2 regions of the Streptomyces sp. NBC_01197 genome follow, and region 1 is predicted to be linked to the other one. Evidence: riboswitches for the same ligand, from Rfam matches in the RefSeq annotation. Region 1 holds a riboswitch; the other holds the start of a gene.

Region 1 (4,849 bases):
CATCAAAACAGCGGTGAGGGGCTCTCGCCGCGACCGTGTCAGTGGTCGGAGTAGCTGAAGTCGCCGATGGTCCAGCCGCTGACGTCCTCGATCGCCACGCGGTACATTCCGCCCGTCTCGGGGATCCCCACCGTGCCCTGCAGAATCCGCGCCACATGGAAGTGCAGATGCGTGGGCGGCCCCTCCTCGCGCGGGGCAGCGGTGAACACAGCGGAGAAATCACTCAGGCGGGCCGAGTCCGCCAGGACCTCCGACACCCGCTGCCTCCAGACGGCTTCGGGAGCCAGCCGACCGGTGATGACTGCACCACCGGCGACCACGGTCAGAGACATCTGATTGCTGGCCCCGGACTCCACCAGGGCGGCGACCTCAACAAGCAGTTCGTCAGGCTTCGACATGAGAGACGATTTTAATCACCGGCCGTCCGGTCGGCTCAAGCGGTGGTGCTCCATGGAGGAAGCAAGAAGTGGAGCTCTCCGGCCAGGTCCATGCGCCCGAAGGCCTGGTGCCCGTCCTGCGGTGCGTCCTGCGGTGCGTCTCGGCGGTCCGGCCGGCCCCTTCCCGTAATGGTCAGAACCACCCTCGCGCATGGCGTAGAGTTGGGTTTACCGACGCGGGGTGGAGCAGCTCGGTAGCTCGCTGGGCTCATAACCCAGAGGTCGCAGGTTCAAATCCTGTCCCCGCTACTCAGGATCGAAGGCCCAGCACATCACGTGCTGGGCCTTCGGTCGTTTCTCACCGCTGCCGCCCGGCCGGTCCCCGCTTCCCCCACTTGGCCGACGCCGAATCGCAGACCGGCGCGGGTGCGGCCAGCCTGGTGGGGCGCGGTACCGTCCGCCGCTTTGTGGACCGGGCAGGAGGGTACTGGTGGGGCAGCGAGAGGACTCGGGCTGGGCGCGTAGGTTCGTCCGGGTGCTGCCCGCCGTGCTGATCGTGGGCGGTGTGGTCTTCGACCAGCTGACGCCGGCCGCGTTCACGGCTGCCCCGTTCTTCGTCGCCGCGCCGGTGATCGCCGCCCCGCTCTTCTCGTACCGGGCCACGCTGCTCACGGGGATCGTCGCGGTGCTGGCCGTCGTGGGGCTGCATGGCTACGACGACACCTCGGCCAAGGCCTCGGCGATCACGGAGCTCATCACCGTCGTGACGCTGTCGGTCGTCGCCCTCGTCATCAACCGCGTCATCCGGGTCAGTGGCGAAGAGCTCGCGTCGGCGCGCGTGGTGGCGGAGACCGCGCAGCGTGCTGTGCTGCCGGTGCCTTCCGAACGGATCGCCGGGCTGCACATCGCGGCGCGGTACGAGGCGGCGCAGGCAGGCACCTTCATCGGCGGCGATCTCTTCGCCGTGCAGGACACCCCGTACGGGGTCCGGCTGGTGGTGGGTGACGTGCGGGGCAAGGGGCTCGGCGCCGTCGAGGCGGTGGCCGTGGTGATCGGGGCCTTCCGGGAAGCTGCCGAGCAGGAGGTGACGATCGAACAGGTCGCCCAGCGGCTGGAGCGTGCGCTGACCCGTGAAGGCGTACGACGGGAGGGACTTGACGCCTTCGAGGGGTTCACCACGGCGGCGCTCGCCGAGATCCCGCGCGGTGACCAGGGCCGGATCCGGCTGCTCAACCGGGGTCACCCCGAACCGCTGCTGCTGTACGCGGACGGGGGTATCCACGTCCTCAGGCCGACCGATCCCGCCCTGCCGCTGGGGCTGGCCGATCTGGCGGCCTGGCCGGACCGGGCGGACGAGACGGAGTTCCCGCCGGGGGCCACGCTGCTGCTCTACACCGACGGCCTGTCCGAGGCGAGGAATGCGCAGGGGGCCTTCTACGAGCCGCAGAAGCGGCTGCGCGGCCGGATCTTCTCGGGGCCCGACGAGCTGCTGACGGCGGTGACCGACGACGTGCGACGGCACACGGGCGGGCGCTCCACGGACGACATGGCGCTGCTCGCGGTGGGCCGCCCGGGCCTGGGGCAGCCGGACCGGCGCAGGACGGTGGGGATCGTCCACCGGGAACAACACGATGCGTAGTCGAAGCGCACCCCTCCGCATAACAGTTGACGCACCATCAGGAAGCCGATGTTTCACGATGGCTCCCGAAGGGAGATCAAGTCGCCCGAATGCGCCCCTTTATGACCCGTTAAGTGCAGGCCAGAGCCGTTAACGATCAGTCGGAACAGCTTGGAATCCGGCCCTCGCGTCTATTAACGTTCGATAACGCAGCGCGGTTGTCCCAGTCGTCGCAAGAGGCGGCACCGCGCGCACGCGCCGAATCCCGCAAGGGAACCGGGGAACCATCAATTGGGGTGAATCGGGCTTCTCCGCAAGGGCTGCCCGTAGGAGACCTTCCTGCTCCGAACCCGTCAGCTAACCCGGTAGGCGGTAAGGAAGGAAAGGAGTGCGCCTCCGTGGCGTCCAACAACCCTGCCCCCGAAACGCTTTACTTCCCGAACGACGATGCTCTCGGTTTCGGCGGTGAGGACGGCGGCACATTCGACGAGTGGAACCCCACTGAGGATTCCCTCCGTTCGGTCCGTGGCAAACACCGCGTCGCCAAGCAGCGTGGCGGACTCGCCCGCAGTTCGACGGTCCTCGGCGTCGGCGTGATCGCGGCTGTCGGCGCGGGCGGCATGGCCAGCGCCCAGAGCAAGCCGCCGGTCGCGATCTCCCTCCCCGACCTTCCGCAGTCCGTCAAGGACAAGCTGCCGGATGCCGAGTCGCTGCCCGGCGTGGGGACGCTGATCTCCGACATCGACGGCGGCTCGTCGGGCCACGGCGGTACGGAGACGGGCGCCGCCGACGCGGCGCTCACCACCGCGGCGGCCACCGGCAAGGGCGGCGCGGACGCGGGAGAGGCCCTCCGTGCCCGGATCATCCAGCAGGCCGAGCAGCAGCAGGGTGCGGTCGACGACGAGGCCAAGGCGGCAGCCGAGAAGGCAGCTGCGGAGAAGGCGTCGGCGGAGGCCGCGAAAAAGCAGGACGAGGCTGCGGCCAAGGAGGAGGCGGCCAAGAAGAAGGCCGAGGCGGAGGCCAAGGCCAAGGCGGAGAAGGAGCGGCTCGCCAAGCTTGCGGCCAGTTACTCGCTCCCGGTCTCCTCGTACACCCTCACCTCGCGGTTCGACGACGGCGGTTCGATGTGGTCGTCGGGCCACCACACCGGCCTCGACTTCGCCGCCCCGACCGGCACCCCGATCAAGGCCGTGCACAGCGGGACGGTCAAGTCGGCGGGCTGGGCGGGGGCGTACGGCTACCGCACGGTCATCACGCTCGACGACGGTACGGAGTTGTGGTTCTGCCACCAGTCCTCGCTGGGCGTCAGCGCCGGCCAGAAGGTCAGCACCGGCGAGGTCATCGGCCGGGTCGGAGCCACCGGCAACGTCACAGGACCGCATGTGCACCTGGAGGTCCGCCCGGGCGGGGGCGACCCGGTCGACCCGATGACCTGGCTCCAGGGCAAGGGCCTCAACCCGTAAACCCCAACGCGTGAGCGGCAACCCCAAGGCGTGAGCGGCTGAACTCCCGCACCCGCTTTCGGTCCCCGCGAGTACCGCCGATGTACGGCGTCCGCACCCCGGCGGTCCTGACGGCACATCCCCCCGGCGTCAGGGCTGCCGGTTCGCCGTATGCGGGCACCGGCCCGCCCGGTCCGTCCCACGCGTACGGCCGTCCGGCTGAACAGCGGAATAGTGCCGGGCCGACGCTGGGTTGACCGACGTATGACTCCTCTGCGCGCACTCGGCTCCTCCGACCTCAAGGTCTTCCCGCTCTCCCTCGGTGGCAACGTCTTCGGGTGGAGCGCCGACGAAGAACAGTCCTTCAAGGTGCTGGACGCCTACACCGCCGTCGGCGGCAACTTCATCGACACCGCGGACACGTACTCGGCGTGGGTGCCCGGAAACAAGGGCGGCGAGTCCGAGACCGTCATCGGCAACTGGCTGGCAGCGCGTGGCAACCGCGCCGACGTGGTGGTCGCCACCAAGGTCGGTATGCACCCCCGGTACCGGGGTCTCTCGGCCGGGAACATCAGGGCCGCCGCCGACGAGTCGCTGCGCAGGCTGGGCACCGACTACATCGACCTCTACTACACGCACCTCGACGACGAGTCCGTTTCCGTCGAGGAGATCATCACCACTCTCGATGATCTGGTGAAGGCCGGCAAGGTGCGCGCCATCGCCGCGTCCAATGTGAGCGCCGAGCGGCTCGACGCCTTCATGGCGTTCTCCGAGGCCGAGGGGCTCGCCCGGTACGTCGCTGTGCAGCCGCACTACAACCTGGTCTCCCGTGGCACCTACGAGGGCGGGCTCCAGGACGTGGCGGCCCGGCACGGTCTGGCGGCCGTCCCGTACTACGCGCTGGCCGCCGGCTTCCTCACGGGCAAGTACCGGCCCGGTGTGGACGTCGACAGCGTGCGGGCCGGCAGTGCGGCCCAGCACCTGGAGACCGAGCGGGGGCCGAAGGTCCTGGCCGCGCTCGACAGGGTCGCCGCGGCGCACGGAGCCGAGGTCGCGACCGTCGCCCTGGCCTGGCTGGCCGCACAGCCGACCGTCGTCGCGCCGATCGCTTCGGCCCGTACGGTCGGGCAGCTGCCCGCGCTGACCGCCGTGGCCGAGTTGAAGCTCACCGACGCCGAGGTGGCGGAGCTGACCGCGGCCTCCGCCTGAGGAACCGGATCGGGCCGGGACCGGTACGGCCAGGAACCGGAAGCCGGGCGAGGCGCCGCCGGGGTCAGTGCTGGTACGGGTTGTAGCCGCCGTAGTGCAGATGCGGCGGCGGCACCCGTACCCGCCCGGTCGCCTCGGCCGCGTAGAGCAGCGCGGGTCCTGCGATCTCCTTGCGCTGCCAGAGGTGGTGCAGCAGTTCCTGC
Region 2 (4,849 bases), 680 kb from region 1:
CGGGTACGGGGACGGCTGCGCGTGGCTGCGCCTTTGCTGCTGATTCAGCTCTTTATTCAGTTCTTCGGCCGTGTCAGCTGTTCTTCGTTCGATTCAGCTGCTCTCCGGCTGTGTCAGCTCCCGGCCGTGGCAACTGCCCTCGAACCGTTTCAGCTGGAGCGGAAGCGCGGGAACGCCGAACGGCCCGCGTAGACCGCGGCGTCGTCGAGGATCTCCTCGATGCGCAGCAGCTGGTTGTACTTGGCGACGCGGTCCGAGCGGGCCGGGGCGCCGGTCTTGATCTGGCCGCAGTTCACGGCGACCGCGAGGTCGGCGATGGTGACGTCCTCGGTCTCGCCGGAGCGGTGCGACATCATGCACTTGAAGCCGTTGCGCTGCGCGAGCTCGACGGCGTCCAGGGTCTCGGTCAGCGAACCGATCTGGTTGACCTTGACGAGCAGGGCGTTGGCGGAGCCCTCCTCGATGCCGCGGGCCAGACGCTCCGGGTTGGTGACGAAGAGGTCGTCGCCGACGATCTGGACCTTGGCGCCCAGCTTGTCGGTGATGACCTTCCAGCCGTCCCAGTCGTCCTCGTACAGCGGGTCCTCGATGGAGACGAGCGGGTACGCGGAGACGAGCTCCTCGTAGTACTCGGTCATCTCGGCGGCCGAGCGGGACTTGCCCTCGAACTCGTACTTGCCGTCCTTGTAGAACTCGGAGGCGGCGACGTCGAGCGCGAGCGCGATGTCCTTGCCCGGCGCGTAACCGGCCTCCTTGATGGCCTCAAGGATGAGGTCGAGGGCGGCGCGGTTCGACTCCAGGTTCGGCGCGAAGCCGCCCTCGTCGCCGAGACCGGTCGACAGACCCTTGGTCTTCAGGACCTTCTTGAGGGTGTGGTAGACCTCGGCGCCCCAGCGCAGCGCCTCCGAGAAGGACTCGGCGCCGATCGGCGCGATCATGAACTCCTGGATGTCGACGTTGGAGTCGGCGTGCGACCCGCCGTTCAGGATGTTCATCATCGGAACGGGCAGCAGGTGCGCGTTCGGGCCGCCGAGGTAACGGAAGAGCGGGAGGTCGGAAGCCTCGGACGCGGCGTGCGCCACGGCGAGCGAGACGCCGAGGATGGCGTTGGCGCCGAGCGAGCCCTTGTTCTCCGTCGCGTCCAGGTCGAACATCGCCTGGTCGATCAGGCGCTGCTCGGTGGCGTCGTAACCGACGAGCTCCGGCCCGATCTGCTCGATGACGGCGAGGACTGCCTTCTCGACACCCTTGCCCTGGTAACGGTTGGGGTCACCGTCGCGGAGCTCGATGGCCTCGAACGCACCGGTGGAGGCGCCGGACGGGACGGCGGCACGGCCCGTGCTGCCGTCGTCGAGGCCGACCTCGACCTCGACCGTGGGGTTGCCTCGGGAGTCCAGGATTTCCCGGGCTACGACGACGTCGATGGACGGCACTAGCATCTCCTTCTGGGATGTGACGCTATGGGCGCAGGGTCTCTTTGGCCTTGCGGCATGAGCCTAACCGGCTCTGAGTCATCAGTCGGCAGGGCGCCCGGCCCGTGGGACGAAAAAGGGCCCAAAAGCTTGTATGACGGTGTGAAAGTCAACAAATCTACCAGACGGTGACCAAGTGACCTGCCCCGGCCGGGTCGCGGGATGAACCAGGACGCGGCTCCGGTCGGTCCGGTCGGCTCCGGTCAGTCCGGTCGGCTCCGATGGAGAGACCCCCGGCCCGGCGCGTACGGGGGAGTCGCGCCGGGCCGGGGGTGCTGCGGAGAGCTGATATCAGCTCAGGTGGAGCTGCTGACCGGGGAAGATCAGGTTGGCGTCCTTCACGATGTCCTTGTTCAGGTCGTAGACCTTCTTCCAGCCACCGGAGACGTGCTCGGCCTTGGCGATCGTGGAGAGGGTGTCGCCGGCCTTGACCTTGTACTCGCCGTCACCCTTCTGGATCGGCGCGGCGTGGCGGGGAGCGGCGTGCTTCGGGGCGGCCGGCGCACTGGTGCGGGCCTCGCTGCGCGAAGCGGACTGCTGGTCGGTGTGGGTGCTCTGCTGGCCGGCGCTCGACGAGGAGGAGCCGCTGTTCGAGCCGGTGGAGACGTCCGGGCTCGGACCGCCGCTGGTCAGGCCGCCGGCACCGGCGCAGGACCAGGCGCCAGGGCCCTGCATGGCGAGAAGCTTCTCGGCGGTGGCGATCTGCTGGCCCTTGGTGGCGAGGTCGGCGCGCGGGGCGTACTGCGTACCGCCGGCGGCAGCCCAGCTGGAGTTGTTGAACTGGAGGCCGCCGTAGTAGCCGTTTCCCGTGTTGGTGGACCAGTTGCCACCGGACTCGCACTGCGCGACCGCGTCCCAGGTGGAGACCGAAGCGGCGGAGGCCGAGGTCGCCCCGATCAGCGGAACGGCCACGGCGGCACCGGCAACACCGGCGAGCGTGGCGACGCGAACGGCCTTCGAAGGGCGACGGTGCTTGGACTTGCTGGAAAACAGCATGAAGAATCTCCTCACCGACGCCTACGAGGTGAGCTGTCGGGTTCGGGCCAATGAGTTGCCCGGCTGCGCGACCTAGCGCACAGCTTCACCCCAAGCCGGTCCCGGTTCGTGCCGTTCTCTGACTCTGAACGGACGGCCGGCCCCGGCGGCTTACCTGGGTCCCCCGCTCCTGCCTACGGCGCTTCTTAGCGTCAACTGTCTCCCTTCGACCGATGGCAGGATTCGGCGTGGCGATCGAAGAGGCCCGCGGTGCGAGCGGTCTGACCGTAATCACAGGACCCCCCGATATTCAAAGATGAACATCGGGGAGCAAATTCCCGGTTTACGACCCGGCGTTACCCGTTTCCCCAGGTGAGAGGCGGCGCGCGCCGGGCGGACAGTCTGGTCATTCAGCCGAGCCGACGAGAGTCATGTCTCACTCGAACAGAAGCGGACATACGACCCCGAACTACCCCTGATTCCGGTCGAGATCAAGGCTCTGGCCAGGAACGATGAAGTCCGGATCGCCTCCGACGGTCCGATGGTTCGCCGCGTAGAGCGCGGGCCATCCGCCGGGCAGATCGTGCGCCTCCGCGATGGACCACAGGTTGTCACCCGCGCGGACCGTGTAGCTGCCCTCCGTACGGGCGTCTTCTCGGGATGTCTCCCCGCCGCGCGAAGCGTGCCGGCCGGTCTCGTCACGGCTCGCGCCGGTGTCGCCGGCGGCCTCACCGCCCCGGTGCTTGCCGGCCCCCGAGGGCGCCGGGGCATTCCCGGAATCAGGGCCGTCGGATGTCGCCGAGCCGGAAGGGGCTGGAGGCGCGGAATCCGACGGGCCGGGCGCGGCGGATGCACTGGAGTCCGAAGTGGCCGAAGTATCCGGAGTGTCGGAATGACCCGAATCGCGGGAAGAGTCCGATGCGTCCGATGAAGGGTCAGATGCCGGAGATGACGGCGATGATGAGGACGACGATCCGGAGTGGGAATCCGACGGGCTCGGACTCGCCTGCTTGGACGGCGCCTGCGTGGAGGACGTCTGCTTCGAACCGTCCGCACTCGTGTCCGCACCCAGCGGGTCCCCGGCGGAACCGGTCGCCTTCGTGGGGCTGGGGCTCGCGGTGTCCGGGGCGCCCGGGTCCACCAGGGCCGTGTCGGCGTCGTCCTTGGTCAGACCGGCGATGGCCGCACAACTGGCCCAGGGAGCCGCGCCCTCGGCCGCGTACACCTTCTGGGCGACGGCTATCTGCTGGGAGCGGCTGGCCAGGTCGGCGCGGGCCGCGTACTGCCCGCCGCCGTACTTGTCCCAGGTCGCCTGCGAGAACTGGAGGCCGCCGTAGTGCCCGTTGCCGAGGTCGGTACTCCAGATGCCGCCGCTCTCACACAGTGCCACCCGGTCCCAGGTCGTGGCGTCAGCCGCGTGGGCGCCGGTCGACGCCAGCAGCGGAAGGGCGATGGCCGAGCCCGTGACTCCTGCCGCTACGACAAGAGCTGGAGCCTGACGGGGGCGGCGGTGCCGACCGTTCCCGGTGCGCATGCGGTGGCCTTCCGTGTGACGGATGAGTCGAGGGGTGAACGTAGCCGCACTCGAACACCAGTCACAAGTCGATGCAGCGGAGATCACGTGAAAGTCACAGCCTTGACGCCCCGTCAGCCGGGCATCCGACAACCCGTCAGTTCGACGGCGTACCGAACTCCACCGGAAGCGTGCGCAATCCCCGCATGATGAGTCCACCGCGCCAGCGCAAATCGCCAGGTTCCACCGCAAGTCGCAGGTCCGGCAGACGGCGCAGCAGGGTGGCTAGCGCGGTCTGCGCCTCCAGCCGGGCGAGGGGCGCGCCGAGGCAGTAGTGGATGCCGTGCCCGTATCCCAGATGCTGGTTGTCGGTGCGTGAGAGGTCGAGTGTGTCGGGCTCGGCGAAGCGCTCCGGATCGCGGTCGGCGGCGGCCAGCACGACCAGTACGGGATCGCCCTCCGAGACGGCCTGTCCGCCCAGGGTCAGCGCCTCGGTGGCGAACCGCCAGGTCGCCAGCTCCACCGGCCCGTCGTACCGCAGAAGTTCCTCCACACCGGTGGCGAGGAGGTCGCTCTCCCCCGCCGCCAGCGAGGCCTCCAGACGCTCGCGCTGGTCCGGATTGCGGAGCAGCGCGTACATACCGTTGCCGATGAGGTTGACCGTCGTCTCGAACCCGGCGAAGAGCAGGATGAACGCCATCGCCGCCGCTTCGTTCTCGGTCAGGTGCTCGCCGTCGTCGCTCGCCCTGATGAGCCCGGAGATGAGGTCGTCGCCGGGGCTCTCCCGCTTGCGGTGGATGAGTTCGGCGAGGTAGTTCCGCATCTTCTTGACCGACCGCGCGACCCCGCCGCGCGGACCGCCGCCGTGACGGATCATCATGCCCGCCCA

The links. Region 1 has a riboswitch for cyclic di-AMP ahead of OG452_RS18175 (M23 family metallopeptidase). Riboswitches for the same ligand answer to the same signal wherever they lie in the genome.
Region 2: linked by a shared signal. The riboswitch ahead of OG452_RS21410 (transglycosylase family protein) and the one ahead of OG452_RS18175 (M23 family metallopeptidase) in region 1 are both predicted to bind cyclic di-AMP.

Annotation. Positions count from the first base shown of each region.
Region 1 covers NZ_CP108569.1:3,984,695-3,989,543, forward strand. The annotation lists gene OG452_RS18160 (hypothetical protein) at 39-398, opposite strand; tRNA gene OG452_RS18165 (tRNA-Met) at 613-686, shown strand; gene OG452_RS18170 (PP2C family protein-serine/threonine phosphatase) at 787-2,016, shown strand; cyclic di-AMP (ydaO/yuaA leader) riboswitch at 2,242-2,382, shown strand; gene OG452_RS18175 (M23 family metallopeptidase) at 2,394-3,458, shown strand; gene OG452_RS18180 (aldo/keto reductase) at 3,702-4,646, shown strand; gene OG452_RS18185 (PrsW family intramembrane metalloprotease) at 4,711-4,849, opposite strand, start outside.
Region 2 covers NZ_CP108569.1:4,665,576-4,670,424, reverse strand. The annotation lists gene eno (phosphopyruvate hydratase) at 150-1,439, opposite strand; gene OG452_RS21410 (transglycosylase family protein) at 1,764-2,468, opposite strand; cyclic di-AMP (ydaO/yuaA leader) riboswitch at 2,472-2,659, opposite strand; gene OG452_RS21405 (transglycosylase family protein) at 2,917-3,981, opposite strand; gene OG452_RS21400 (cytochrome P450 family protein) at 4,118-4,849, opposite strand, start outside.